One region of the Ruoffia tabacinasalis genome, then DNA from elsewhere that is predicted to be linked to it. Evidence: riboswitches for the same ligand, from Rfam matches in the RefSeq annotation. Region 1 holds a riboswitch; the other holds the start of a gene.
What was found. A riboswitch is a leader RNA that binds a small molecule or an ion and turns the genes downstream of it on or off. The one in region 1 is predicted to bind lysine.

Region 1 (16,079 bases):
AACTTTAATGAGCGCCTCAAGTACCATATCATCGGTAATTTCGGGATTGTTCATACTAATATTTGTCGCAATCGTACCAGAAAATAAATATGGTTCTTGCAAGACAATCCCCATTTTTTCTCGAATGCTTTCTCGGTTATATTCTTCAATGTTTTGCCCGTCAATAATTACTTGGCCTGCTTGCGGATCATAAAAGCGAAATAGTAAATTAATGATTGAGCTTTTACCTGAACCTGTATGACCGACTAAGCCAATGGTCTCACCCGCGTTTACATTAAAATTTAACTGATGTAAAACATTATTGCCTTCTTTATAAGCAAAGGTCACATCATTAAATTCAACATTTCCTTGAGTAACTATTAATGACTTGTCAGAATCTTTCTCAACGGGGGTATCCATTAACTCGAACACGCGCATTCCAGCTGATAACGCTTGTTGCAATATCGTAATTAAACGAACAATCATTGTAATGGGGTCAAATAAACGTTCTACATAATTGATGACGATATATAAGGTTCCAATTGATATAGATAAGATACCGCTTGTAAACTGCGTTCCTATATACAACATCACAAGTAAAGTAACAATACTCTTAAAGAGTCCGGACAAATTCCAAGCAAAAAACGCTTCGTACTTTAAGGATTCTTTTCTAGTATTTAGCCAAGTTTGATTGACTTGCTCAAACTCTTCAGCCATATGCTCTTGTTGATTGAACACTTGAACAATCGATACACCTTGAACAATTTCAGCGATTTTACTATTCAGTTCACTGACCGATTCTCTCCATAAAGTATTGATTGGTTGAATTTTTTTAGAGAAAGCCATTTGCCAAACGACGATTATTGGTATGAGTAGTAATAACCAACTTGCTATCGTCGGGCTGACAGCAAACATACCAATATATACACCTAGAATGGTCATTGTATTAATGAGTATTTGAGTCGTAAAATTTGCAAAAAAGTTCTCTCTTAAAACCTCTGTGTCATTGACGATTCGAGCAGATATCTTTCCAGCTGGAATATCATCAAAATAACTAACCGGTAACTTTTGCATATGCTCGTGAGCTTCATCTCGAATTACTTTACTTAGCCGATTCGATCCATTCGCTAAAAGCAAATATCCCACATAACCAAGAATCGCTGAGATAAATGTAATTATAAGATAAAAGCCAAATTGTTCCGTAATAAAGGTAATATTAACAGTCTCTTCGTTCGCAACGGATAGGGACACATAATCAATCATTTTACTTGCAATAATTGGTGTATATATTGAAAGTCCTGTAGAGAAAATCAACAGAATGAACCCTGATAACAAGAGTTTCCATTCATAACGTAAGTAACCAAGTAGTCTAGTGAATGTCTTCATTCTCAGCGCCCCCTTCTGATTGTTGTTTGTTGAATTGTTCGTAATACCAACCTTCGTTCGCTAATAATTCTTTCGGTGAGCCGTATTCAACGATGCGTCCATCGTCTACAACTATAATCATGTCCGCTTGATTTACCGCAGAAAGCCTATGTGTGACAATAATGTTTGTCTTATCCCCACGGATACTTTGAACATTTGTAATGATGGCTCTTTCAGTCTTTGCATCAACCGCTGAAAGTGAATCATCTAATATTAATAACTCTGGTTCTTTAATTAGGGCTCTGGCAATCGATACCCTTTGTTTTTGTCCTCCAGATATCGACACACCTTTTTCTCCAATTAACGTTTTAAGCCCTTCTGACATACGCTCTAAATCTTTTGTAAAGGCCGCATTTTCAATCGCTTGGGCCAATTGGTCTTCCTCATTAGCTTCACTATTTCCAAACATTATATTATATTTTACAGTTTGAGAAAAAAGTATGTGTTCCTGTGGCACATAGCCAATCATCGCTTCTAAACTTTCCCGTTGATATTCATGAATATCTCGACCATTGAGTTTGATTATTCCAGATCCGCTAATTGGATACTGTCTTAATAATTGTCGAATAATCGTCGTTTTCCCGCTCCCGGTCTTACCGACAATTCCCAACGTTTCTCCTCGTTGAAGCGTAAAATTGAGATTTTTAATTGTCTCTTTATCATCCTCTTTATATTTAAAGGAATAATCTTGAAACTCAATGCTTTCAATCGAATCAAGCGTCAGATGACCGTCTGCTTCCATGAGATCATTCGCTTTGATTAAATTATTGAGCTTCTCAAATGAAACTTTACCTTGTTGGTAAATAACAACTATTTCTGTCATTCCCCAAATCGTTCCATTTAACATAGCTAAATATAATTGGAAAGAAACTAATTTACCCACTGATAATTGACCTAAATTCACTAAATAACTACAATACATGAGTCCGATGGCGATACTTAACCCACCAAAGGCTTTAGCAATTTGACCAAATAAGCCGTTCACCATCGCCAAATGATTCGCCTTATCGACAACTTTCTGTGTTTTTTCTTGAAATCTCTTTTGTTCCAAATCTTTCCGTCCATACGCTCGCATCACACGAACGCCATCAACCACTTCTAACACTTCATTACTCAATTCAGCTACAGAATCTCTAATCGCATCATAACGCTTATCCACTTCTTTACTAAGGAAATAAATAATAACACCAAAGATCAGTAGAGGAATCAAACTAACTAAAGTGACTTGCCAAGAAATCGTAAAAATCATAACTGCAAGGAAACTTAGTAATAACGCTCCGTCTCCCAATACAATCATTAAACCATAACCTAGTAACATTCCTATCGTATCGATATCTGACGTCATTCGTGTCATCAAATCGCCGGAACGAAAAGCTTCATAAAAAGAAGCACGAAAGCCAAGTAAACTTTTAAAACCAGTTTGTCTTAATTCTTTCTGGAATTGATATGACTCTCCGAATAAAACTCTAAACCAAGTCACATCCCCCGCATAAATTAATATCATTAATATAAATAAAAAGAATAAATATCGCACTAAGACAGCTTGAGTTAATTGATTTGTTACAATATCATCGATAAAGAGTTGAATAATATAATTTGGGAAAATATATAATATACTGGTAAGAACTGCTGTCATACCACCAAATATATATTTTCCAGGGTGTTTCTTAATGTAATACCACATTGACTGAAGCATAGTTTCCCAACTTTCCTATTAAAATTTGCACAAAAAAAAGATATTTTATCACCACAATTAAGGGCTCATAAAATATCAGCTGTAGAATTACATACTTAGACATAATTGATCTAATTGTCTAGTTGAAATCTCTAATATTATGAACGATTAAAGGTGATGTCATTTTAAATAAATTTGAACTTACTTGAACTGCTTGTTTCATCTGACATCCTCCTTTCGTGTTTTCTAAAAATAAGATTACACGATGTTTAACTAAAAGTAAAGCGGTTTCTAATCTGGATTTAATATTTTTTTGGAAATGTATGTGCCTGTGTCCTTGAGAATTTTCTCAAGGACATGAAATTACGTATTGTGTCCCTGAAATTTTCTCAAGGATATATAACTCAAAATTTAAACAAAAAAACTCAGCAATCATGGCAAAGCTAGCCACAATTACTGAGTTGTTATTTATGAATTTCTCACAGAACCACAATTCGTTTAAAAAATATCATTCATTGAGTAGATACCTGGTTCGGCTTGATTAATTAAAAATTCTGCTCCAGCCATTGCGCCTCTGGCAAATAACTCTTTTGATCCTGCACGGTGAGTAATTTCAAGTGTTTCTTGATTATTTGCGAAGATAATCGTGTGTTCACCGACAATATCACCACCACGAATAGCATGTAAACCAACTTCTTGGTGTTCTCTTGCTTCGCCAATACCCTCGCGTCCATACACTTTTGTCGCACTTTCTGACATACCTTCCTCAACCGAGTCCAGTAACATCTTAGCTGTACCACTTGGTGCATCTTTCTTGTAGCGGTGATGTTTTTCAATGATTTCAATATCATAACCTAAAGGATATAATACTTTACTTAAATGCTTACTCACTTCTTGCATCACATTCACACCGATACTTGTATTGTGAGTATCTAAGATAGCAACGGATTTACTTGCCTCTTGAATTGCTTGCTCTTGTGCTTCACTTTGCCCTGTAGTTGCAAGCATAAGTGGGAGATTTTGAGCCACTGCAAATGCTAGTAACTCATCCGTTAATTGAGGAGTTGAAAAATCAATCATCACTTCTGGTTTAATTTCAAGCTCTTCAACCACTTTTGTTAAATCATCAAAATTTGTAGCGATTGGAAATGGTTGTTCTGTTTCTTCAGTTGATTGCAAACCTGCAACCACTTGATGACCTAACTCTTTCGAGATATTAGTGACAACTTTACCCATAGCGCCATCGGATCCAATTAGTATAATATTCACTTTATCAATCCTCTATTCTCTATATTGTGTATTTTTCAATTAAGCCTAAGTAAGTATCTAATAATTCAGCACTTTCCTCACTTGGTGGGACCATAGGTAAACGATATGATAAAGCACAACGGTTCATTTTGTGAACTAAGTATTTTACTGGGATTGGATTCACTTCATCAAATAAATCACGGTTAATATCTTCAAGTTTATAATTTAATTGTTGAGCTTCTTCCGTATGTCCATCTAAAGCAAGACGACATAAATCATGAACTTCCTTCGGTAAGATATTAGCGGTTACTGAGATAGCACCTTTACCACCTAAAGCGATAATATCGTAATTTAAATCGTCATTCCCTGAATAAACTGCGAAATCATCTGGCACATTATCAAGCACTGCGCGAGTATAATCTAAATTACCTACCGCATCTTTTAAAGCCACAATATTTGGATGCTCTGCTAGAATACCCACTTGTTCTGGTGTTAATGATGTACCGGTTCTAGAGGGAACATCGTATAAAATAATTGGGATGTTTACTGAATCAGCAATCGCTCGGAAGTGAGCTAACATACCATTGTAAGATGCCTTATTGTAATATGGGGTGACGATAAGTAATGCATCTGCTCCCACATGCTCAGCTTGTTGACTTAGTTTTATAGCGTGACGTGTATCATTAATACCTGTTCCTGCAATGACTGGAAGTTTTTCTTCAACATGTTTTACAGCAAATTTAATCAACTCAATTTGTTCTTCATCTGATAAAGTTGAACTCTCACCCGTTGTTCCAGTGATTACTAAAGCATCTGTATTATTTTCTAAATGAAAGTCTAATAGGCTTTCAAATGCGCGCCAATCGATTTCCTTTGTGTTCTCGATAAATGGGGTAACCAATGCAACTGCTGAACCTTCGTAAATACTCATTATAAATATCCTCCTATATAATATTATTTGCTATGATATCTTCAAATGACTGACGTTTGACTGTTAAGTAACTTTTCTCACCATCAATATGCACCATGGCAGGAATGGGAATGTGATTATAATTGCTTGCCATAGAATAATTATACGACCCTGTCCCATTTACTAGTAATAAATCACCTGTTTCAACTTGAGGAAGATCAATCTTATTAATCACGACATCCCCACTCTCACAGGCCTTACCAGCAATGGTGTACGTTTCTTTAATCGGTTCGTTAATTTTATTCGGCAAGGCTGCTTCGTATTCAGCCTGATATAAAGCAGGACGGATATTATCAGTCATCCCGCCATCGATAAAGGCGTACTTCTTACCACCTACAGTCTGCTTAATATCACCAATCGTATACAAAGTACTTCCAGAATTGTTAACTAAAGATCTTCCAGGTTCAATTGTCACCTTCTCTAATTGAATCCCGTATTCAGTAGACTTTTCATGAACATGCTCGATAAAATCTGGTAAGAATTCAGCAATATCAAACGGTTTATCCTCTTGGGTATAGTAGACGCCAAAGCCTCCGCCGAAATTAATTTCTCTAATCGGAATATTTAAATTCGTTTGAATCCGTTGAGCAAATAATAACATTTCATCCGCTGCTTTAATAAAAGATTCTGAATCAAATATTTGACTACCGATGTGACAATGTAAACCTGCTAATTCAATATTATCATAGTTATAGATAGTTTCTATAATGTCTTCAATATTGTCATCGAAGACACTCTCACCAAATTTTGAATCTAAGTTAGCAGTTTTAATGTATTCGTGTGTATGTGCTTCAACTCCAGGATTTAAGCGTAATAACGCGCGTTGCTTTTTCCCTTTTTGTTCTAAAATATTATTTAGTCTATCAGCTTCCATTCGATTATCGATGACAATCGTTCCAACTTCTTGATCAACCGCAAAAGCTAATTCCTCGTCTAATTTGTTATTCCCGTGAAAGTACATCTTCGATGGCTGAACGCCACCTTTCTTTCCAGTATAGATCTCCCCTGCACTAACAACATCTTGTCCAATACCATACTCTGAAATCAATTTTGCAATCGCTAGTGTCAAAACAGACTTCGATGCAAATAATAATTCTGTCTCAAAGTAAGGATTCTCTAATGCTTCTTTGAAACGATACACGCGATCTCTAAAACTCTCTTCATCGAAAATATAAAGCGGTGTTCCATACTGTTGAGCTAAATCTGAATATTTATGATGTGAATGAACCAGTTCGTTATTCACCTTCGTTTGATACGGTTCTAAATGCATTCTTCCACTCCTTAAATAAAAGTAAACAAAAAGCGACTACGAACAAAAGGTTCGTGGTCGCTTTCACTAATCAATCCATCTTGATTTGAGTTGACGTATCCTTTTGCCTGGTAATTGATTGCACCTTATTATCACTTTGGCTCTTTGATAATAACAGTGACCAACCTCTTAAAGTCAGTCCCCAACGAAAGTCGTTTCGGCGATATCCCCTTTCCACGTGTGTGTACTTTTGTCAACCGCGCCTCGCACAATACCTCTTTAACTTAAATATACTATATCAATGGTAAATTACAATGTCAACAGGATTAAGATAGGATTAAAATTTTAATGTCAATTATTAAATCTAAGCATTTTTAACTTGACATTTTATGCGATAATGCTTAAGTTTAATAGGTATAAATTGAAAATTAAAAAGGAATCTCTCTTTTTAATAATTCAATTATAAATTAACATACAATATTGAAAGGAGCCAATTATGAGTAAAAAATATCATGTTGCCGTTGTAGGTGCATCGGGCGTAGTTGGTCGTAAAGTTATACAAGTATTAGAAGAACGTCAATTCCCAGTGAGTGAACTAAGTTTATTTGCTTCAAGTCGATCTGCCGGTCAAAAAATCCCCTTCAATGGTGAAGAGATTACTATTCAAGAACTAACAGAGGATGCTTTAACAGCACCCATTCAAATCGCAATCTTCTCAGCAGGTGGAGAAACATCAAAACACTTTGCACCGATTGCTTCAAGTAATGGCATTACTGTCATCGATAATAGTTCAGCGTGGAGAATGGATAAAAATATTCCATTAGTTGTCCCTGAGGTGAATGCTGGAGTCTTATCTAAAGATGATAAACTAATCGCAAACCCCAACTGCTCAACAATTCAATCCGTTGTACCATTGAAACCACTACAAGAAAATTACGGTATCAAACGTGTTGTTTATAGTACATATCAAGCAGTATCAGGTGCCGGACGTAAAGGGATTGATGATTTAGAACAAGGTACAACAAGTACTTTCCCTTACGAAATTAACAAAACAGTGATTCCACAAATCGATGTCTTCTTAGATAATGGTAATACAAAAGAAGAACAAAAGATGATTGATGAAACGCGTAAAATCTTAGGTGTTGAGAACTTACCTGTCTCTGCTACCGCGGTACGAGTTCCAATCAAAACGTCTCACGGTGTATCTATCAATATTGAATTAGAAAAAGAATTTGATATTAAGAAAATTCGCGAAGAAATTGGAAATATCGACGGAGTTATTCTTGCCGATAATCCAGAAACTTTAGACTATCCATTACAATCTGTTGCTGAAGATACAGACAACGTATATGTTGGTCGTATTCGTCGTGATGACTCGGTAGAAAATGGCATAAACTTATTTGTTGTTGCAGATAATCTACGTAAAGGTGCTGCTACAAACTCAGTACAAATTGCTGAATCATTGATTGCACGTGGCATCATTTAATTAATACAAATAGACGACAAGAAATCCAAATTTGGATCACTTGTCGTCTATTTTTATGTCTTTAAGTATTCGTTTTTATGCTTGTAGAAACTCAGTCAACGAATCTGAAAAAGTAATATATAGATTTTTCATTGCTCTAGAACTCGCAGTGTATAAAATTCGCTTATCACGTTGCGTATGATAATTATCGTTTGATGCATTATGAATCAAGACGTTATCAAATTCCAATCCTTTGGATAAACTAATTGGGATAATAGTTAGATTTAATCGATCCAACAGTTCTTGGCCTAGTAATTGTTCCAGTTCATCAGCCTCAACCATTGTTTTTGTAATCAATGTTAATGCTTTCCCATCTAGTTCTTGGTGAATCTCTTCTAATAATTTTATATTATCAGCTTTTGTCTCAACCTTAATAATTTTAGGTTCATTTCCGGCCGGACGAATCGGAACAATTTCCCATTCATCGTTATTAGTTGCGAGTCGATTGAATAAGCGCGTAATGGATCCGCTTGAGCGGTAGCTATTCACCAATTGATATAACTCAACATTCTCTGAACGGGCTGAGAAATTATTGATAATATCTTGGAATTTGATATTCGCATTAAATATCGCTTGGTTCTCATCCCCTACCATGGTAAACGCTGATTTAGGAAACAAGCTCACTAATAAGCGAATTTGTGCTTCTGTATAGTCCTGAACTTCATCCACAAGTACAAATCGCATATTGGTTAGTGATAATTTTTCGATGAAACGATTATAAATGTAAATAAATACAACAGCTTCATCTATGTTTAATATGCCATCCGGATTAAATTGATAAACTTCTTGTGTATACGCAAAGTAAATTTTTTCAAAAATACCTTGCAAATTGATCCAAGCTAAACCACGAACATCACGGGTTACTTGACTGTATTGAATATGAACATATCTTTTGGCATATTTGTTTATCGTTTGAGGTGAATCATCCGTAATCAGCTCTTTAAAGAACTTTTGCTGTAAAGATTCAGGTAATGACATCACTCGGTCAATCACGTTTGGTTTTTGAGCCAATTTAGTCATTCGTCTCTCCCAATTACTTGATAATAATTGTCGCGTCGCTTGAATACGTGCAATTAACGGCGAGCTATCAGGCGTCTGTTCAAAAGCTTTTAAGATCTTTTCAGTCGAAACAATTTCTTTGTCTTTACGTAAGACTGGATTAAAGAAATCCATATGTTGTAAAATTAACTCTTCTGACTCATTAATAAAATCAATAAAGGAAGCACTTCGAATAATCTCTGTTTGCTTCGGAACCTCGTGACTACTAATACGGTTAAAATACGTTTGTTCATCCTCTAATTCCATTGACAAGTGTCTCCCTACAAATTGTAAAAGCGTCATATTCAATGGCGTTTTCTCACCTAATGATGGAAGCACATTAGATATATACGATACAAAATGCTCATTCGGAGATAAAATTAAAATATTATCAGAGGTGATTTCTTTACGAAATGAGTAGAGTAAATATGCAATCCGTTGCATAATCGTAGAAGTTTTCCCACTCCCAGCCACTCCATTGACTAGAATGATCGGATGTTTCGTATCTCGAATAATGACATTTTGCTCACTTTGAATGGTTGATGTGATATCTTGCATCAAACTAGAACTATCTTGTTCTAAAGCTTCTAGTAACACATCATCTTGAATCGACACCGAAGTATCGAAAAACTTCAATAAAGTATCTTTATCGATAACGAATTGTCTACGTTTATCAATTTCTACTTCAATCATGTTGCCATTGACTTCATAAGCAGACTCGCCAGTTGTATTATTATAGAATAACTCTGCGATTGGTGAACGCCAGTCATAGACAAACTTTGCGTAATTATCATCATCAAAACTATTAATACCAATGTAGAATGACTCTGCTTCTTCATCCTCTAGAAAATCAACGTCCACTTTACCAAAATAGGGAGCATCCAATGACCGTTTGACATTTTCCAATAATTTTTCAGCTGAGATAATCCGTGAATTCATTTGATCTATCTCGCGGTTCTTCATCTCAATTGTTGAGAAAGTGTCCATATTATCAGAAAAACTACTAAAATCGACCCGAACATCTTCGGACATCTTTTGAACAAAAGCCAGCCCGTCTTCACGAGCTTCTTTAACAAATGCATCGAGGCTATCTCTACTTTGTAACATTTTCTTATATACAAAGTCTAAATATTCCGCTTCTTTAGCAAATTCTTTCTCATAATCATGCAAATTGTTCTGAGTCATAAACTACATTCCCCTTTTCTTTACTGCATCTTATTGTAAAAATCGCCGAATAGCTATCTTATACCGATTTATCATATAAAGCAACAACAAAATAGCTACCATTAGCTGATTATGTGCTAACGATAGCTATAAATTTTATTTACTAATTTGGTCCTAGTTTAAATCCACACCGTCTTTACGGTAAATGTATTTTGGTTCATTTAATTCATCATTAAAAGAAACTACTAAGTCATGTTCTTTAAAGAACCACTCATCGTCTTTTTCAATAAAGAATAATAAGCCATTATCAGAAGTAAATGTAACAATTGGTGAATGTGGCTCGGTAGGCTCAACTTGTAAAGCAAATGAATCTTGTACTGGACTACTTCCGTAGATCATTGTTTTAAAGCGAATTCCTGCACCTTCGGCTCTTCCAACTTCTTCTTCAAACCATTTGACTGCTTTATCTTCAACAATTAATTCCATATATATGTGCGTGGCATAAATAGCCACTTCCTCCTTTTATTATCACTATGCTTTGAGTATAAATGATTTTTATTATAATAACCAGTATTCTGCTTGAATAAATTGAATTGCTTATACGAGCTCATGCTGGTAAGCATAGATAGTTGCTTGTGTGCGGTCATTTACTTCAAGTTTAGATAAGATATTCGAAACATGTGTTTTTACTGTTTTTAGCGTGATGAATAGCTCATCTGCAATTTCTTGATTTGTATACCCTTTTGAAACTAATAATAATACTTCTAATTCACGATTCGTTAAATCATCGTGCGCTTGTTTTTGTCTGGATTTATCTTCATATTCTAACAACTTACTTGTAACTTCAGGTCCCATCACCGTGTCCCCTTCGTAAGTCGCACGGATAGCATCCGCAATTTCACTGGCAGAAGACGTTTTTAATAAATAACTCTTAGCGCCAGCTTCAATCGCAGGATAGACCTTTTCGTCATCGATGAAAGATGTCACAATAATAATTTTGGCTTCTGGCCACTCTTCCATAATTTTTTGAGTCGCTTCTACTCCATCCATGACTTCCATCACCAAATCCATCAAGATGATGTCTGGTTTATCTTCTAATGCTTTGTGATAACCCGTGAGCCCATTTTCAGCCTCACCGATCACTTCGATGTCGGGTTGGACATCCAAGTAGGATGACACCCCTAAACGTACCATCTCATGATCATCGACTAATAATACTTTAATCATACATTTACCTCTCTTTTCGAAATGGGAATTTGAATGTCGATTGATGTTCCTTTACCAATTGAACTAATTAAATTCAATATTCCACCTAAACTCTTCACGCGCTCTTCCATATTTCGAAGACCGTAATTACCTTTTTGTTTAGCTGTGCTCACATCAAACCCTTGCCCATCATCAATAATTTTTAATTGAATTGAATGTTTGTCTTGAGTTAAATAAATTTCAAATTTATTCGCTTTCGCATGCCGCATCGTATTAGATATCGCTTCTTGAACGATTCGGAATAAGTGATCTTCAATCCCACTATCAACTTTTACGGGTGCGAGATTCCAATGAATTTCCATTGGGATCTTAGTATCTAATTCTTCTAACAAGTGTTTAATACCTTGATCGAGACGTTGATCCACTAAATCAATCGGTCTTAAGTGAAGGAGTAATGCCCGCATCTCAGTTTGGGCATTTCCAATAATCTCTTCAACTTTTTTCACAGATTTAGTTACCGATAACTCTTCTCTCTCAGCAACTTCACTAATAGCTGAAATCATCATCGTCGCAGCAAATAATTGCTGACTGACTGAATCATGCAACTCGCGCGCAATTCGATTACGTTCTTTCTCAATAATCTCTTCTTTAGTATCTTCACCAACAAACACTGGTGCTGCCGTATATTCTTGTAGATCCGTCGATAGATCAACAATCTTGTCCCGAAGGCGATTAATATCTTTCGCCGTTTGTCTTGAAGCATCAAACCAATTTCCGCCTTGCAATTCTTTACGGAATATTTCATTTTGATATTTTCCTAATAATAACCAGTTAATTCGTGCTCTAATTTGTTCAAATGGTGAACTCAGTGCAACGGTTAAGATAATCGCTAACACGATACTCATGGTTAAGATAAAGGCGATAATAATCAAATACACTGGAATATTAAAAAACTCAACGGTAAACACTTCTGCCAGTGTCATCACATTTAATTCATAAATGAGAATTCCGAAAATGATGACGACAACGGCTGAAAAACTAACAAATTGAAAGAAGAATAAATGAGTCCATAAACGAAAATTCATAGAATAATCACCTCAACATCTCCAAATGTCACCGATACAATGACATTCACTTTTCGGTTTGAGTCACCATAATCTGGACTCATCCAACGGAAGTTGTCCGCTGTCAATGAATAGCGTTGGGATTCAAATACTACTCCGCCTGAAATTGTACTAATGTTTAGTTTCACACCAATGTCATTGGGAATAATTAATCGCGTACGACCGAACATCTTTCTAATAACAATCGTCGTCTCACCTTGAGGCAAGATTGTATTACCAAAATCTAGGATATGGTTACCTCCGAATAAGACAATATTGACATCATCCCATTCAAAGTCTACTTTCTTCTCTCTGTATGAATCAAAAATCGATTCTTGATTCAGAATCGTTCGCTGTTCACTTTGCGGTTCAATGAGTTGCACCCCTAAATAATTACTTTCAGACTTCTTAGGTAAGATTAACGCACTTTTAAAATGAATTAACTCATTGCCATCTTTAGTTCTGAATAAAATTAAAAACAAGATAATCACTAATAATAATACCCAAACTGATTGAATCATAAGCAAACTTAAGATGAGTAGAAATAAGGCTCCAACGAAAATTATTAAGCGAAGGATTCGATTTCCAATAAATAATCCGACAATAAATAGTATAAAAGATACTCCGATAAGACCTATAATTTTCCAATCTAAAAAGATGTCAAATAATATAAGCACTAGACTAATCGCAAATACAATAAAAATGTTTTGTTTTAAAAAATTTTGCATAAAACACCTCTGTTCCATAAAATCAGTATAACAGATTCTGAAGTAGAAAATGAATTTCACTTCACATTTTCCAATAAAAAAATAAGTCTGCCTTATAAAAAGACAGACTTATTAATACTTAACTATTCAAGACTATTCATCAGCTGCTTCAATTTTGATGATTTTAACATCAAAAGATCCGCCTGGCGTTTGAATCGAAACAACATCATTTAATTTTTTACCTAAAATTGCTTGGGCAATCGGTGAGTCATTAGAAATTTTATATTCTAATGGGTCAGCTTCTGCACTACCAACAATTGTATAAGTTTCTTCGTCGCCATCTGGTACTTCAACAAACGTCACTTTACGACCTAATGAAACTTCGTCTTTAGCAACGTCTTTATCATCAATAATTTCTGCGAAACGAATCATATTTTCAATACTTGAAATACGACCTTCCACAAAAGCTTGCTCATCTTTAGCTGATTCATACTCAGAGTTCTCTGATAAATCCCCAAAGCTTCTTGCAATTTTAATACGTTCAATAATTTCTTTACGTTTATTGACTTTTAAATCTTCTAATTCTTGTTCTAATTTTTCTTTACCTGATAAAGTCATTGGATAGACTTTTTGATCCATGTTATTCTCTCCTTCTTGAAACGATAGAAATAAGATAGCACGTTATTTACTATTTTTCAATCTAAATTTTTATTTTTTATATAAAAGAATAATAAACGATCGTAATTTACCGCTAATCACGATCGTTTATGTAATTATTTTTGATTCAAGATTGTTCCAATCTTCGTTGTTAATAAATCAATCGCAACTTGATTGTAGCCACCTTCTGGCACGATGATATCAGCATAACGTTTCGTAGGTTCAATGAATTGATGGAACATCGGTTTCACGACCTCTACGTATTGCTTAATCACTGACTCAACCGTTCTACCTCGTTCATTAATATCACGAAGGATTCGTCTAGCCAAGCGAATATCGTCGTCAGTATCTACATACACTTTAATATCCATTAAGTCTCGGATACGTTTATCGTCTAATATTAAAATTCCTTCAACGATTATAACATCACGTGAAACTTCATATTCCGTTTCATTACTGCGTGTATGATTTGTAAAATCATAAATTGGTTTCTCAATTGAACCACCTTCAATTAATGTCACCAGATGATTGTAAAATAAATCATTATCAAATGCTAATGGATGATCATAATTTGTCTTCAATCTCTCTTCTAGTGGAAGGTCACTTTGATTTTTATAATAATAATCTTGTTGTAACAACATTACTGATAGTCCTTCAAAAGTTTCTAATATTCGGCTACTTACACTCGATTTTCCACTTCCTGAACCACCGGAAACGCCAATTACTACCGGTTTCGTCCCCATAAACAATCTCGCTTTCTATGTTTAATTATAACTGACAAATTGAGTTTCAGTCTTACTCAACTGGTTCGTCAACAACTTCCTCAGTTTCCTCAATCTCTGCAGCTTCTTCATCTGTTGTACTTTCATCTTCGCCGGCTTCTGCTTCGATGGAAGCTTGTCGACTATTCACAAATTCTTCAACTAACGCGTCGTGTTCTTCAATTGTGCTTGAATAATATATTTCTTGCGTATCAATATCAGCCACGAAGTAATAATAATCATTCCATGTAGGATAGATTGCAGCAACAATCGCTTGGTAACTTGGTGTTCCAATCGGACCGGGTGTTAATCCGTCATACATGTATAAGTTATATGGCGAATCTACTTCTAAGTCTGTATAAGTTACAAATTCTCGATGCTCACCTAAAGCATATAAGACCGTTACATCCGATTGAAGTGGCATACCTACTTCTAGACGATTATAGAACACACCTGAAACAAGACCACGATCTTCTTCCGTAATTGCTTCTCGTTCAATAATTGATGCAAGTGATAATACTTCATGATAAGAAAGATACGTATTCGTTAAATCATCCACTAATCGTTGATAATTTAAATTCGCAGCACTAACCATTTCTGTAATTAATTCTTGCGCCGTCATTCCAGCAAAGTAATCATAAGTTGCTGGGAATAAGTAACCCTCTAAAGTATATTTTAAGCCTTCTAATTGCGTCACTTCTTCTAAAAGTGATGGGAATTGGCTTTGAAGATTTGTTATGAATTCCTCATCTTGAACAGTATCCATAAACTCTTCTTCTGTAATTGCTGTATTCTCGTTAACTAGGGTAGCAATTTCGTCAATAGTTGCTCCTTCAATCACTGTGATGGTTGTATCCGCATCAACAAAGATTGGTTCCCCGCCTTCTTGAATCGTCGTTAGAACTTGTTGTGCATCCATCGATGGTGAAAATTCATAATGACCTGCTTGAAGTGCTTCTTCATTATTGGCTTTCATATAAATTCCAAAGATATCCGCATGACGGACAATCCCATTATCTTCAAGTATATTCGCGACATCATCTGAAGTACTATCAAAGGGTATCGTCACTTCTACAAGTTGATCATTATCCGAATTCACCGGACTTAATGCTCTCGTTACATAAAAATAACCAAATATAGCCGTACCCAATACAATTAACACAATTAGTAAAATAATAATGCGAACGATTCGGTTTGTCCACAATCGCTCTTTCACTCTTTCGGTCTCAGTTTCCTTGGCGCGTAGTTTAATATCTTCCCAAGATTCTTTTGACATAGTTTCTCCTTTATGTAGAACATTTTATTGAAAGATTATAACAAATAAGCATTACTATTACCATAATACTTCTATTACAAAAACATCACACATCTA
Region 2 (16,079 bases), on a different contig from region 1:
ATTTTACAGCTTCTCGAGAAAAAATATTTAATAACAACTTAAAATTAGCAACTGATAGTCAAGCGGATAACTCTTTAATTGCTCGTACTATTACTACAAAGCAAGATCGTAATCCTAATTCTGGTATTATCGCCTATGATAAGAACCCTTTAGTTGAAGGGACAAGATATCGAAACTTAACGCCTAGAGAAGCTTTTTTGCTGATGGGATTCACAGAAGAAAGTTTCGATAATCTAACAATCAAGAATCCTTCTGAAGACGTAAAAAGAGCTTTTCTAACGCAAGCTAAGTTATTAAAGTTAGCTGGAAACAGCATTGTAGTTGATGTCCTCTGTGGTATTTTTAAACAGATGGATTACATAAACACCCATATTCTTCCTCAAGATGACAAGGAATCCCAAAGTTTATCCGACTTTGGTTTAGAAATTAATATACTATAATTCTTAATAAACACAAACGAAGTTAGGAGCTCTACAAATTTGTAGAGCTCCTTGTTTTATTGATGGCATCTCTTTGAATATAATTATTGATCGTAATATTAAATTGTGAACTGAGTTCCGAGTAACTTACAATTTTCAAACTCTACTCGGTGAATGGATGCTTGGCTTAGATTTACATTCGAGAAGTCACAGGCGATAAAGCGCACATCAGTCAGATCTGCATCACTTAAATCCATATCGTTGAATATACCGTCACGAATGACGCAATTATATAATCGCACTTGCTCCACCTGAACGGTTGTAAAGTCAGGTTCATTCAAATCATAGCCATCTAGTTCTAAGATATAATCGTGGGGTTGGTATAAGTCTTTTAACTCTTTTTCTTCTATATCCGCTTGTATTACTGGTCGTTTAATTCGCATCATCTCGCACCCTTCTTTTTACTTATGGCTATTGTAGCATAGGCTCTATCTTTTTCTCATCCTTCTTTGATTATCAATTGCGACTCTTTGCGTATTTTGTTAGACTTTTTCTTATTAGTCATTTAAAGGAGGTCACCCGATGCTTATAGACTTAGTAGACAAAGAACCTGATGTATTAAAGTCTGTCGCTGATTTGTGGTTAGCTGTGAATTTAGAAGTGCATGATTTTGTTGACCCAGCCTATTGGACCAGTCATTATGATGATGTGCTCTCAGCTTTTCATGAAGCGAATATGGTGCTTTATCAAGAAGACAATCGACTGTTAGGCTTTGTTGGTATGACGGGAGACTATATTGCGGGTATTTTTATTGAGAAGGAGAGTCGCCACAAAGGCATAGGAAGCCTGTTGTTGACTTATTTAAAAAGCCAACACAAATCTTTGACACTTTCTGTTTATTCACGCAATTCGCAGGCGATACAATTTTATAAAAGGCATGGTTTTCAATTTATTGAGGAGTGTTTAGATGAAGAAACTCAAGAGAAAGAATGGCTAATGACCTGGACAGCAACTTAGATTATCAAACCCCCCCAACCAAACTCAATATGAACTGCCCCCTGTCAAGTAGACAGGTAAATAATAAAAATAGTTAAGGCGAATCTTCAGATTCGTCTTTTCTTTATATAGGTTTGGATGCCCTTCCATTTCATTAAGTGCTAGACACACTTATGATTAACAGCGGCTTGTTGAAAGTGATTTAAATAAATAGTCCTACGACGATAGCCATAAATTCCATTAAATGTTCCATGTGATTCTTGAATGATTACCATTAATTTTTTTAAGCGCAATTCTGTATGTGATGGTTGACGTTTTAACTATTTATAAAAACTCGATTGGCTCACTTTTAATGCTTGGCACAGCCAGGTTACTTTTTAAGCTTTTTCTTCGTAAGTCGTTTTTTCCCTTTCATCAGATACACCTCTGGCTTTGAATTACAGGATTGAGACTCCCCACCATTAGTATACCTAAAAATCCAGCTATGAATTGTTTTCCGAGATGGAATATTATATTTAATTGCCAGTTCATTGATGGATATCTTATCGACCAGGTGTTCTTGTACCACTTGTTCTCTAAATTCCGTTGAATAGTGTTGATTCTTATTCGGTGGTTGAAGGCTATCAATGCCATGTTGTTGATAGAGCCTCACTTCAAATGAAAAGTATGTATTCTCATACTGTAGTCCTAAATTCTTCAACATAGGAAAAGTCATACCCTCTAAATATTGAAGAATATAAAACTCCAGTTCAGCCACTGTATGCTTCATATTTGAGTACATAAAAAATCCCCCTAAAGTAGTTTACTTTTTTAAGTATCTACTTTAGAGGGAGCATATCATAAACTCTTCATATAATTTAATCACCTTTTAGGTCACTATAAATCTGCTCTCTTCCCACTTCGACTTAATTCCACAAAGAATCTTTAGGCCAAGCAATAGACCGCTCATATTCTTGTGTTCCTTTAGAATATCGAATCTTCGAAGTTTTCGACGGCGGGCGATCAAAACATTTAATACTTACCTTGTGATGTACCTTAAAATACAGGTTTCTACTTCTCGAAAGATGACCTCACCTTCTTCATCTAGCTCCATTGTATAAGTGGACATGATCTTTTATTACAAGAATAGTTGGTTGAATACAATACGCCAATCAAAAAAGTTAGAGAAGTATCACTAATTTTATAAGAAGCATTCACTCTCTTATACTCAACTTTAGATAAAACGAGTGCACCAAATTCAACTCCAGTAAATCTCCGGTGTAAGCGAAGATTTAAAACTGTCTTCATTTTCTACAATTGGATTTATTTCTAGGATATTTACGTGCACTCCTACTCATAATAAGCACTCCTTTAATCTGATAACCAAGGTACTCGTTAATTACATATTAACAAAAAACTAAATATCTTCATTGCGCATCATCCAATATCCCAAAATCTTCTTCAACCACCTTATAAATATCGACTTACCAATCTAGTCTGCACTATCCAATCCATACCTTACCCCATCTTCTGACAATTTTATATCCTTTTAACAAAAAAACTTTTTTTCTCCTTAATTTTATTATTTTCAATCCTTATACTTGTAATTAGTTGAGGCAATTAAAGATTATTTTTATGCGATTTATAAATTAATTTTCTCAATTAAATACACCTTTGTTTTTTGTTATATTATATAACGATGTTATCCTAATTTTGGTTAACATTATCAAAACAGCCTTATTTCGCGTTATATTTTATAACACCATCCGTCATAACTGACTTGTTTTGTGTATTTTTCATTAATATAATCTAACAATACTAAATAATATTATTAATATTTTATTGGAGGGTTTTATATGACGACGACTTGGACAAAAGAACGAATTATGGCAGATGCGAAAGAAAATAATGTAAAATTTATCCGCTTAATGTTTACCGACATCTTAGGTACGATAAAAAACGTAGAAATTCCTCTGTCTCAATTAAGTAAAGCTTTAGACAACAATATGACCTTTGATGGTTCATCAATAGAGGGCTTTGTACGAATCGAAGAGAGTGATATGTACCTGGTACCTGACTTACAAACTTGGCTGATTTTTGATTGGAATATTGCAAGCGATGATACTAAGCGCATTGCTCGTCTGATTTGTGACGTTGAGACATCATCTCGTGAGCTATTCTCAGGGGATCCTAGAAGCAACTTGAAACGTGTTCTGGAAGAGATGGAAGAACTCGGCTTCTCTGACTTTTACTTAGGCCCCGAAGCAGAGTTTTTCTTATTCAAGTTAGATGAAGAAGGGAATCCAACGATGACATTGAATGATCACGGTGGTTACTTTGACTTAGCGCCGACAGATTTGGCGGAGAACTGTCGCCGTGATATTGTTCTAGAACTAGAAGCTCTTGGCTTCGAGATTGAAGCTAGTCATCACGAAGTGGCCGATGGGCAACATGAGATCGACTGGAAATACGCTGATGCGGTGACGGCTTGCGATAATATTCAAACTTTCAAGCTCATTGTTAAGACCGTAGCTCGACGCCATCATCTTCATGCTACGTTTATGCCGAAACCGCTTTTTGGTATCAATGGTTCTGGTATGCACTTTAATATGTCACTCTTTACTGAAAGTGGTAATTCTTTCTACGATGAAAGTACGCGGTCTGGCTTATCTAAGACAGCCAAGCATTTTATTGCAGGTCTGATGGAGTACTCACCGGCCTTTACTGCCGTCTGCAACCCAACCGTGAACTCCTATAAACGACTGGTCCCTGGCTACGAGGCCCCAGTCTATGTGGCTTGGAGCGAGAAAAACCGCTCCCCATTAATTCGTATTCCAGCAGCTCGTGGCAACTCAACCCGTGTTGAATTAAGGAGTGTCGATCCATCGGCCAATCCTTATCTTGCTCTAGCGACGATTCTTAGCGCTGGATTAAAAGGTATTAGAGAAGAACTCGAAGCACCGGCTCCGGTTGATTGCAACATCTACAGCATGACCGCTCGCGAGCGTCTTGACCAAGGGATTACAAGCTTGCCCGGTTCATTACAAGAAGCCATACTTGAATTGAAAGCTTCAGACCCAATCTTGGATGCTTTAGGGCCGCATATCTCTACTAGCTTTATTAAAGCCAAAACAAAAGAGTACGAGGAATATGCCAAATATGTCTCACCATGGGAAATTGAACAATATTTTACTAATTATTAAAACATGATTAGTAATTAGTTGACGTCAATTAGTATCAATGTTACTCTATAAAAAAGGTATTGTGCGAGGTGCGGTTGACATGAGGACTTATGGGTCTGAGGGGATATCGCCGAAACGAATTATCGTTGGTTAGTCATCATAATAGGTGGCTAACTGTTCAACTTAACTGCCAGTTAAGCTGATTGTGCAAGCAATTACCGGGCAAAAGTATACCACTCTTCTACTGGAAGGATCATGGACTTTTGTTCGTGGTCCTATTTTTTATTCACTAAATTAAGGAGAGAGTGTAATGACAAAATTAACAAATAAAAAGGCCATTCCCTTTACAAAAATGGAAGGAATTGGCAATGACTATGTTTATATTAATGACTTAAAGGAAGAGATTGAAGATCTAGCAGAATTAGCAATTCAAGTAAGTGAACAACACTTTGGCATTGGTAGTGATGGTCTCATCGTGCTTCGCCCATCTAATAAGGCAGATTTCCAGATGCGGATGTTCAACCTAGATGGCAGCGAAGGTCGGATGTGTGGCAATGGCATCCGTTGTTTAGCCAAATTTATCTACGACAATGGCCTTTGGGATCAAAAATCGATTGAGATTGAGACACTAAGTGGCGTCAAAACCGTCCAGCTCATTTTCAATGATCAAGGTGAAGTCACAGGAGCTCGGGTCAATATGGGCCAAGCAATTATCGACACGGCCTTGATTCCAATTACGGCAGAGGAAGACCAATGGATTAATCAGGCCATTACAATCGCCGGGCAAGCTTATCAAGTGACTGGTGTATCGATGGGGAACCCTCATCTCGTTATCTTTCAAGAAAATATCAAAGACTTGGACTTACAAGCACTTGGACCTTGCTTTGAATATGACACGCGCTTTCCTGAACAAATCAATACCGAATTTGCCCACGTTCACAACCGCCAAGAAATTAGCATGCGCGTGTGGGAACGTGGGAGTGGCGAGACTTTGGCTTGCGGAACCGGCGCCTGTGCGGTTGCGGTCGCCGGGGTGTTGAATGGTCTTACTGAAGAGACGATTAAGGTGAACCTCTTAGGGGGAACACTCACAATCACGTGGGATCGGAGCGACACAGGGCATGTTTATATGGAAGGCCCTGCCCGCACTTCATTCACTGGTCACTACTTTCCACAAGTACATTAGGAGGATTTATCATGCAAGCAAATCATAATTATTCAAGGATTTCTGACAGTTACTTATTCTCAACCATTGCTCAAAAAATTGACACTTACACTCAACTAAACCCTGACAAAGAGATTATTCGTTTAGGCATCGGGGATGTGACCCAACCCCTTGTTCCAGGAATCATTCAAGCCCTCCATCAAGCAGTGGATGAACAAGCTTCTACTGATACTTTTCGTGGTTATGGCCCTGAAGGCGGTTATGACTTTCTGAGAGAGGCAATAGCCCAACATGATTATCAAGAAGTTGGCCTGTCAATGGATAGCAGTGAAGTCTTTGTATCAGACGGCGCCAAAAGTGATATCGCCAACTTGCAAGAATTATTCGCACTCGATAGCATCATCGCCATGGGAGACCCTATCTACCCTGTCTACATCGACAGCAATGTACTCACAGGTCGCTTGGGCGAATGGAATGAAGAGCTTGGTCAATGGAGTGAGCTTGTCTATTTAGAAAGTCATGCGGAAAATCACTTCCGACCTGCCCTCCCTACTGAGAAAGTTGATGTCATCTACTTATGCTACCCCAATAACCCGACTGGGATGACTCTAACGAAAGACGAACTGCAACAATGGGTCGATTTTGCCTTAGAAAATGAAAGTTTAATCCTCTTCGATGCAGCTTATGAAGCTTATATTCAAGAAGACGGTATTCCTCATTCCATCTATGAATGTGAAGGTGCCGAGCGTTGTGCGATTGAGGTCCGTAGTTTCTCTAAGAAAGCCGGTTTTACTGGCTTACGTTTGGGATACTCCGTCGTTCCAAAAGCACTGACTTTCCAAAATATGAATTTGAACCAAATGTGGCACCGCCGTCAATCGACCAAATTCAATGGCGCCCCTTACATCATCCAAAGAGCCGGTTGGGCTTGTTACCAAGAACCTGCCAGGACACAAATCGAGGAAAATATTAGCTATTATATGGAAAATGCTCGAATGATCAAGGAAGGTTTGAAAGAAGTAGGTGCAACCGTTTATGGTGGCGACAATGCACCTTATATTTGGCTTAAAACGCCAGTTGGTGTCTCATCCTGGGAATTCTTCGATCAGTTATTGGAAAAAGTTCAAGTAGTGGGGACCCCAGGGGTCGGCTTCGGCCCAAGTGGGGAAGGCTACTTTAGACTGACTGCTTTCAATACTCGGGATAATACTGAAAAAGCTGTTGAGAGATTGCAGAAGTATTATAGTGAGTAGGGTTTAGAGAGTGTAGGCGATTTTGTTAGTAGATTAAATTTTGGTATAATGATACCCCCAAAGGTTAGATTTTAGTCTTACTTTGGTTCTTTGTCAAATAATGTTGGTGAATATTTAAGGCGATAGATTTAGTTCTATCGTCTTATTTTTTGATGTAAGTTATTTCGCGATCTGTTGGATTGGAGGATATACTTTTATAGAGCCTCTTCGTCACAAAAATACAATGGGCGTACAGATTCAGCATTAAGTTGCTGAAGTTGGGTTGAGATTAAAATACGACATCTTAAGTGACCGTAATTGCGATAACCTTAGTCAGATCGTTTGATTATCTTGATTTTTATTTACGGTGCCTTCCACAACGCTATTCGAGAGTGTATAAGTTAAGCTGTTTTTAATATCTAACGCGTAGGAAGTTAAGGTTCGAAACGCTGTTCTCATCTTGTGTGGGAATACCTATCCATGGTGATGGTTTTTACCTGCCGCCGTTCTTCCAGTGAGAACCGTAAGAAATAAGCCCTTAAATACAGTTGAGTTCGGCCTTCAAGGATATCCACCATTTGATGTGTCGCGTTATTCATTAACAGACACGACATTGCCCCAGGAACATTTTTAACCGATTTAAATTCATCGATCGTCAAGTGGGACGGTAAGCAACTGGATTTAGGATTTAGGTTGTCCCCATAGGTTTTTAATTGACGGATAACCGTCGTGGTTGAAACATTCAGGTGTTGGGCGATGAAGGTCATGGACTGCATCTGAGCTAATTCTTCAAGGATGACATACTTCACCGCATTAGAAATAAAACAATGCCAGCGACTTAAGGAAGTGACAGCTACTGTGGCCCACGGCAATGTTTACACAAATAGCGTTGTTTCCTTAACTTTTAATAGACAGGCTGAAAGTTGTATTGTCCCAATAAAACGACGGAATTCATCGTACCGTTTCGTATGATATCATGACTACTTTGATTTAGACAGCCACAGTGAGAACAGGCTTGAGGCAAATGATCGAGATCCCCGTCACCGTGAGAACTTTTCGATGGGTCACCTTCACATCCAGGGACGTCGATTGAACCGATGCCGGTAGAATGTAAGTAAGCCATGTCGATTTCCTTTCTTATGTGTTTGGTCGTACTTACATCATAACGGAAATCACTGGCTTTTTGTGTATACAAAAATAGTGCGGGTGATTTCTCACCAACACTAAAAAATATAAAACCAAAAAAACAACCTCACACTAAAAAGCATAAGGTCGTTCTGATTGGATGTAGGGACTGATTTCTAAGATCTATTCACTATTTAGTACGACATGGGAAACGATATGATTAATTAAATTGTACCAAATTTCTACAAAAAGTAGTCTTTTGAAGTATTATTTGGTATGCCTATTATTCTACTGATGTCTCTCTAAATAGTACTTGACTAAAAGTAGGAAATAGGACCTGGTTTACAAGTCCTATCCATTATATTAGAAGGTATTTTATTGTTTAGGTGTATAAATTAAATGTTCATTTAAGAAAGCAGTAAAGCCTAATTCACTTAATTCGCGACCATAACCTGAGTTTTTAACGCCACCGAATGGCAATTCTGGCAGTGAGGTCCAACCAGAGTTCATAAAGGACATCCCTGTCTCCACTTTTTCGGCAACTTTGCGAGCATGGTCTAAATCCTCACCATAAACTGAACCACCAAGCCCATAACTAGAATCGTTAGCTAACTCTACCGCCTCATCTTCATCTTTAACTTTATGAACGATAGCTACGGGACCAAAGATTTCTTGATTAAAGATTGGGTTGTCTTTTGTAATATCAGTCAATATCGTTTGCATTACAAAGTTACCTGGATGGTCAATCGGCTCGTTACCATAAACCACTTTTGCTCCATTATCAACTGCTAATTGAATTAGTTCTAAGACCTCTTCTTTCGCTTTTGCTGATGATAGTGGGGCTAAGGTTGTTTCTGGATCCATTGGATCTCCCCATTTAGCTCCTTTGAAGCTTTCAACTAATATCTCTAAGAATGCATCGTAATTTTTCTCTGTCACGATGAAACGTTTAGAAGAAGTACACACTTGCCCGGCATTATTCAAACGTAAGCCTGGTAGTAATTCTTTTAGGCCATCTAAGTTCGCATCATCCAAGACGATAAATGCATCATTACCACCAAGTTCTAAGGTCGATTTCTTCAAGTTACGCCCAGCAATCTCAGCAATCGTTGCTCCCCCACGTTCAGAACCTGTTAGACAAACACCTGAAACACGCGGATCAGCAATCACTTTAGCAACTTGATCATAATCTGCGAATAAGTTCTTGTAGGCTCCTTCTTGCCCGCCAGCTTCTTTTACTAAATCTTCAAAGGCTTGAGCAGATTCTGGACAGATGGAAGCATGCTTAAGAACCATTGGGTTACCTGCTACATAGTTTGGTGCGAATACGCGCATAATTTGGTAGTAAGGGAAGTTCCATGGCTCCACTGCCATAATCACCCCTGTTGCTTGGCGCACGACATAAGCGTCTCCTGTATCTGTTTCAAAAGGAATTGGTTCCAGGAATTCGTCAGCCTTATCAGCATAGTATTCTGCGATGGAAGCAGATAATTCGACTTCACCCTTAGCTTCTTCGAATAATTTACCCATATCTTTTGTCATAATCTCAGCGTATTTATCGATATCACGACGTAAAATTTCAGCTACTTTATATAAGACCGCTTTTCTATCTTCTAATTGCCCCTCTTTGCGCCATTGTTTGTATAACCTGTGACCATTCTCTAGATGTTTCTCAATCTCTTGATCCGAAATATTTTCGTATGTCTTCAAAACCTCGTTAGTAAAGGGATACTTTGTTTGATATGCCATAAAATAATTCCTCCTTAGAATAATATATATTTTTATTATAACACAAATGATAGCGCTTGCTAGTATTTGGCTCCTAACTCACTATGTTAATTTATAATCACCTATAAATTTATATAATTCATTGTAAGAGGTTTCATTAATAATTCTAAAACGAATAATATTTTTTTATGCTACCAATCTCTAAATTAAAATCCGTTATAATACACCCATTGCCACATGGCACTACTCCCGTTACAATCCAAAATAGCTCCCTCTTTAATATATTTGTAAATTAGAAGATGGGGCGTCGTGAGTGGGTGCCACGGTCTGCTTTCTAGATTACAGTGCGTCGCGAAGAGGCGCCACGCTCCATTTCAAACAATTGGGACCGTCGCAGGGAGGCACCACGCTAAAGCCTGACAAAACAGATCGTTTCGAGGGGTCGCGACGCCCTCAAGCCTTGAAATCAAATAATCTAGATAAAAAAACTACCAGTAACTTTCCATAGTCTCTAGCAGTTTAGTTGTTTTAATCTTAGCATCTAGTTATTTTTAATCATCCAGGACGAATACACCCGTTCCTAAGATAATTCCTCCGTGACGGTTGCTAAAGTAGCCAGTAATATTTGTGGACTTGAGATAGAATATTCTTCACGGTGATGTTTCCTAAAGCAAACAAATCAATCCCAACTTCTTCCGCTAATTTACCTTCTTCAACAATGTTTCGCAATGACTCTTCAAAGCTAATACGCTCGCCCGTTAGGCTATCTAACGCCACTTCACCAAATGTATCTAAACCAAACTGTAACTTATGTATCTTCATATAGTATCCCCATCTCTGTGCTGTCTTTTATTATGCACATCATTCTAATTGTTATTTGAATTTGATGTGATCAACAAAAAACCCACTCTGTTGATTAAACAACAGAGTGGGAAGGGTGTGGGGAGAGATTACTTTAAATTGGCTAATTCTTAGACTAACTAGGCTAATTGCTCGACTCTTTGTCTTTCAATCTCAAACACTTTCTTCTTCAGCGAATCTTCAGACACAACCGTTGCATCTTGTGCTTGACGTCGATCAAAAGCATCTGACACAAGCGAATCGTGCGCATATTGGTTAAATATATCAGACTTCTCGACAAGTATTTCTAACATTGTTTCATCAATACTTGCTTCAGTCAGCAGACGATATACAATAACATTTTTAGTTTGTCCCATTCGATAAACTCTACTTATCGCTTGGTTCTCAGTAGATGGTTTCCATTGTGGTTCGCATAAAATAACAATATTGGCTGCTTGAATATTTAATCCTACTCCCCCAGCTTCTATTTGACTTAAAAGTATCTTCCCATCTTCAGCTTCAGTAAATGCATCGATCATATCTTGTCGTTGGTTGGTAGAAACATCTCCAGAAATCATACCCACTACATCTTCTCCAAGTAGATTCAGTAATTTGTTTAAAACAATTTTAAAATAAGAGAATATTAAAACTTTATCTCCATTTTCTTTCGCTTCCAAGCAAATATCCATTAATTGTTTAACCTTTTCTGAATGTTTAGGTTCATCACCGGCAAAACCAGCCCGCCTCATCTTCATTAATCCACTAAGTCCTAATGACACAGCGTGATTATAATATTCCTGCTCTATTTCTGAGAAGTTTGACCATAGTTCTACCATTTCAATTTCAGGTAGCTCTTTCAAAACCTCATCTCTTTTTCTTCTTAAGTAGACATAAGAAACAAGTTGTTTAAACTTTTCAGGATCATAATCAGCAAAATATCGATCGATGCGTCTAACTAATTTAGGTTTGAGATACGAAATCAACTTCTTCATCTCTTCTAAACGATTTTCAATAGGTGTTCCTGTCATATATAAATGATATTTTGATTTTTTAGCTAGTGCATTGACATTTTTGGCCCGCTTAGTCGCTTCATTTTTTATGTAATGAGCCTCATCTACTATGATTAAGTCTAATTGCTTCAACTTGTCATCATTTACTAAATGGTGAGTTTGTTCAAAGTTTGTTAGTAAAATACCACCTTGTTCTTGCCATTTATTCAGCGAAATTCTCCTCAAATCTCCTCGATATATATAGGTTGGTAAATCAGACCATTTTTCAATTTCTCGTTTCCAGTTTGCCAACACACTAAGGGGTGAGACAACTATTGAATGTTTATTATTATCTAAATAAAGATGATTAATCATCGCAATACCTTGAATGGTTTTTCCTAATCCCATCTCATCACCTAGCAAAGTACTTTTATATTGCAAAGCATACTTTGTCCCAAATTCCTGATATGGTCTTAAGGTAACTTTTAAACTATCTGTATTAAGTGGGTACTGATTTACTTTTTCAACTATAAAAGAAGGCAGATCATTTGGTGAATATGTTTTAGATCCTCCCATAACTCTATCTAACATAGCAAAATAATTCGCACTATTTTTCTCAAAATCTTTTCTGATTTCATTTGTTGTCAACTGTACGAGTGGAATGTTTTGCACTTCACTAAATTGTTCAATAAATTGTTCTAAACTGTTAAATAGATTTTTCTTGTATTGAGTGATAGTATGCTTAATATCATCGTTATAAAATTGTCGTTTATAGTCGTTTGCATCTTTTTCAGCTAATATCTCTAAGATCGATTTCACTTGGGTTAACAGATTTTTAGCTTTATTAACAATATCTCTTTCAAATTTTTCCAATTGTTGGCGGTGGTGGAGGTGCCCTAGAAGTTCGATTTCTTCCTCAGAGAGATTATTTGACCTCAATTGGGGGTAAAAATCTTTTTCCATCGTCTTTACAAAAATATTTAACTGATTTATTAAATCATCATAGTCTTCCTCTGATACATTATCTTTTAATTGCTGTAATTTATCAGATTCCTTTTTCAAATCACCAATTGTTGTGATACCAATTCTATCCAGTTCATTAATAGGTAACACTTTCTCACTATTAGCTTGTAATACTTCAACCATCATGGAGTCTAATTCATGAGGAATTTGTATCTCTTTTGTCTTATTCCAGCTTTCTCTAATGCGTTTTTCAATGACTTCCTCATCAAATTCCATCATTCGATATTCAAGCTCTGCAACTTTTTCAGCAATAAGTTTATTTAATAAATCTCCTTCTTTTGTGTCATATTCAATAACCGCCAAGATTCTTTCCATGTATTTTGAGGGATTTAAGTTGAAGTCGTTGCGCACCTCTATTTCACTGACTGATATTTTATCGAGAAGCTGTAGTTCTCTCTCGAGCGTCTCAATTTTATAGAAATTTGCCATAAATTTCTCTCGCGAATCATTAAGTTTTTTCTTAATTGATCCTCGTTGGAATAATTTCATAAATGCATTCTTATCATGTTGAATAATATAATCTAGTGAGTTTTTTAACTCTACTATCATTGGCATATACTCTTTTTCTATATTAATTTTTTTCACTTTGATGGCATCTGACACGAATAAGACTGTCAGCAGTTTGAGTTTTTGTTCTGATATTTCAGCTCCGATCATTTTAGGAAAGGTATTCAATACTAGTTTGTCTGATAAATTTTGCTTTGCTAATGATATATTATTAACAGAGTAATTATTGGGCATTATTTTTGAAATAACTGACAATGCTCTTTGATTGAAGGGTTGATTTTCCACTTTTACTTCTTTTGAATGTGTTTCAAGTAATGAAAGTATAACATTAACTGGTAATACATCTACCTTATCTTTTACAGCTTGATTTCTTAAATTGGTTGCTAATGAGCGAACATTATAGTCAGTAAATAAGTCGTCTGATTCAGTTAAAAGCTTTTCAATGTCATTGATTTTACTTTGATATTCTTTTGCATTTTTATAACTTATATCCATACCCACACGCCCTTATAATTTTTTATAATATCAATTGCTATCATTGTATCAAGATAATGAGAAATAAAATAGTTAAATAGTTAAATAGTGACGGATTGTATAATGATATTAGCAATCTTTAAAACTCAATAAAAAAGCGCCACAAATCAAATTTGCAACGTTTCTACAATATTAACTTCACCATATCAATATCTAAAATATCTGCATAATAGCACGCGCCTTCTTGGAAACAATGAACCGATTCAATACTACCTAAGCTATTAGCCAAGGTAAAACTATCACCCCTTCAAAATTCATATGTTCCAGTATCGCTGTTACTAATCCTAACCTCATATATCTACCTACTCTTTATATTTTACATTGCTTTGTAATATGACTATGACAATAAATCCTGAAAGTAGCTACTAATCTCAGTACATTTTGTTAAAACTGGAGCAGGGCGTCGTAAAGCGCCGCCACGGACCAAACTGTCTAAAGTAGTAAGTCGTTTCGTACCTAATTACTCAAACCTCTTCAATATCGATACCCTATCAAGCATTGAGAAAGCTATTAAAATCACTGAATACCTCACATCCTCATTCAATCAAAAAGCAACAGAACTAACAAAATTGGGCTAGTTCTGTTGCTTTCTTTACGCTTATTCTCTTTTATTTTTATAACATCAATCTGTATGGGTCATTAAGGTATTCAGATACTGTCTCTAAGAAACGAGAGGCTGGTGCGCCATCAATAATTTGATGATCATAGGTTAAGCTTAATGGTAATTTTTGATGAACGGTGACGGTTCCTTCAGTGTCTAACGCAAGTTCATCGCTTAAAGTACCTACTCCGAGTATTGCTACTTCTGGCAGATTAATGATTGGAGTAAAGTACTCAATATTAGCACCACCTAGATTCGTAATAGTGAATGTTGATCCTGAATATAAGTCTCCTGGTAAGCTACCATTTCGAGCTTGTGAAGCAACGCTTGCGATGGTAGAACCAAGTTGAGATAAAGTCATTTGATCTGCCTCTCGAATGACTGGAACAACAAGGCCTTCTTCGATGTCTGTTGCCATACCAATATGAATAGCTTCTTGTACTTCATGGATTCCATTATGATACCAAGCATTCAATTCTCTGTTTTCTTGTAAGGCTAATATCACCGCTCTTGTCACTAAAGTATTAATCGATAATTCACCTTTATTTAGTGGACGAGAGACTTTTTCTTTTATCTCTTTGCGGAAAGCCATTAAGTTGGTTATATCGACTTTTCTATGGTTTGTTACTTGAGCTGTTGTTTGAACACTTTCCATCATTCGTTGTGCAATCGTCTTACGCATCCCACTTAAGCCAATACCCCATGTAGCGGTATCCTTACTTTGAACACTTGATACGACTTTTTCACTTGGTACATATCTATCAATATCTAGACGCGTAATACGATGATTGCCACCCGTTCCGTTAACATCCGAGAGATCAATCCCCTTCTCTTCAGCCATCTTACGAGCAAGAGGTGTTGCAAAGATTCGCTCACCATCGCTTCCTTGATTACGTGGTTTACTGCTCGTCTCTTCTTTCGTTGAAGCACTTGAAACTTCTTCAGATGCTTCTTCTGGGACATCTGGAACATCCTTATCCTGTTCGTCTGATGCTACTTCTTCACCTTCTTCACCTACAATAGCTATAACTTCTTTAATGGGTAGAACATCCCCTTCTTGTACATTGATTTTCAATATAGTACCACTGACGGGTGATTCTACAGGACTTGATAATTTTTCAGAACTTATCTCTGCAATCACATCTCCTGTGTTTATTGCATCTCCTTCATTGAAATACAGTGTTTCAATGGTCCCTTCTGTCATCGTTAAGCCCAAGGTAGGCATTACAATATTTTTTGCCATTTATACTCCCCCCTTATGCTCTTGCTTTGAGATCATCGATTAATTCAACTGCTTCTGTTAATACTTTTTCCGCATCTGGTAGATAAAGTGCTTCTAGATTTGTTGCGAACGGTGTAGGTGTATTTGGTGCACAGATGGTTTTGATAGGGCCATCAAGATAATCAAAAGCTTTCTGTCCTACAACCGATGCAATATCTGTAGCTGTATTGTTATGAGGGTTTGCTTCATCAATAACAATTAAACGATTTGTTTTCTTAACAGATTCAATGACCGTTTCTTGATCCCAAGGTGCTACTGTCCGTAAATCAATAACTTCAACAGATACTCCATCTTTTTCGAGAGTCTCAGCCACATTTAAAGCCACATATAACATCTTTCCAATGGTTACAATCGTTAAGTCTTCACCTTCACGAACGACATTTGCTTTTCCAATCTCAACAGTATAATATTCTTCTGGCACTTCTCCTTTGAGTCCATATAGAGTTTTATCTTCAAAGAATACGACTGTATTGTTAT

Region 2: linked by a shared signal. The riboswitch ahead of dapF (diaminopimelate epimerase) and the one ahead of lysA (diaminopimelate decarboxylase) in region 1 are both predicted to bind lysine.

The regions. Positions count from the first base shown of each region.
Region 1 covers NZ_JBHSHQ010000029.1:4,976-21,054, forward strand. The annotation lists gene ACFO5Y_RS04960 (ABC transporter ATP-binding protein) at 1-1,365, opposite strand, end outside; gene ACFO5Y_RS04965 (ABC transporter ATP-binding protein) at 1,349-3,100, opposite strand; gene dapB (4-hydroxy-tetrahydrodipicolinate reductase) at 3,578-4,348, opposite strand; gene dapA (4-hydroxy-tetrahydrodipicolinate synthase) at 4,368-5,258, opposite strand; gene lysA (diaminopimelate decarboxylase) at 5,272-6,567, opposite strand; lysine riboswitch at 6,678-6,822, opposite strand; gene ACFO5Y_RS04985 (aspartate-semialdehyde dehydrogenase) at 7,043-8,032, shown strand; gene helD (RNA polymerase recycling motor HelD) at 8,108-10,294, opposite strand; gene ACFO5Y_RS04995 (HesB/YadR/YfhF family protein) at 10,448-10,786, opposite strand; gene ACFO5Y_RS05000 (response regulator transcription factor) at 10,871-11,500, opposite strand; gene ACFO5Y_RS05005 (sensor histidine kinase) at 11,497-12,564, opposite strand; gene liaF (cell wall-active antibiotics response protein LiaF) at 12,561-13,310, opposite strand; gene greA (transcription elongation factor GreA) at 13,443-13,928, opposite strand; gene udk (uridine kinase) at 14,063-14,689, opposite strand; gene mltG (endolytic transglycosylase MltG) at 14,742-15,983, opposite strand.
Region 2 covers NZ_JBHSHQ010000068.1:14,405-30,483, reverse strand. The annotation lists gene ACFO5Y_RS10980 (DNA cytosine methyltransferase) at 1-440, shown strand, start outside; gene ACFO5Y_RS10975 (pentapeptide repeat-containing protein) at 539-865, opposite strand; gene ACFO5Y_RS10970 (GNAT family N-acetyltransferase) at 1,002-1,436, shown strand; gene ACFO5Y_RS10965 (IS3 family transposase) at 1,577-1,690, opposite strand; gene ACFO5Y_RS10960 (transposase) at 1,786-2,196, opposite strand; gene glnA (type I glutamate--ammonia ligase) at 3,251-4,597, shown strand; lysine riboswitch at 4,655-4,795, shown strand; gene dapF (diaminopimelate epimerase) at 4,887-5,762, shown strand; gene ACFO5Y_RS10945 (LL-diaminopimelate aminotransferase) at 5,774-6,994, shown strand; gene ACFO5Y_RS10940 (helix-turn-helix domain-containing protein) at 7,429-7,845, opposite strand; gene ACFO5Y_RS10935 (NAD-dependent succinate-semialdehyde dehydrogenase) at 8,474-9,847, opposite strand; partial or broken gene ACFO5Y_RS10930 (LLM class flavin-dependent oxidoreductase) at 10,387-10,648, opposite strand; gene ACFO5Y_RS10925 (SNF2-related protein) at 10,807-13,680, opposite strand; gene ACFO5Y_RS10920 (dihydrolipoamide acetyltransferase family protein) at 14,334-15,563, opposite strand; gene ACFO5Y_RS10915 (alpha-ketoacid dehydrogenase subunit beta) at 15,577-16,079, opposite strand, start outside.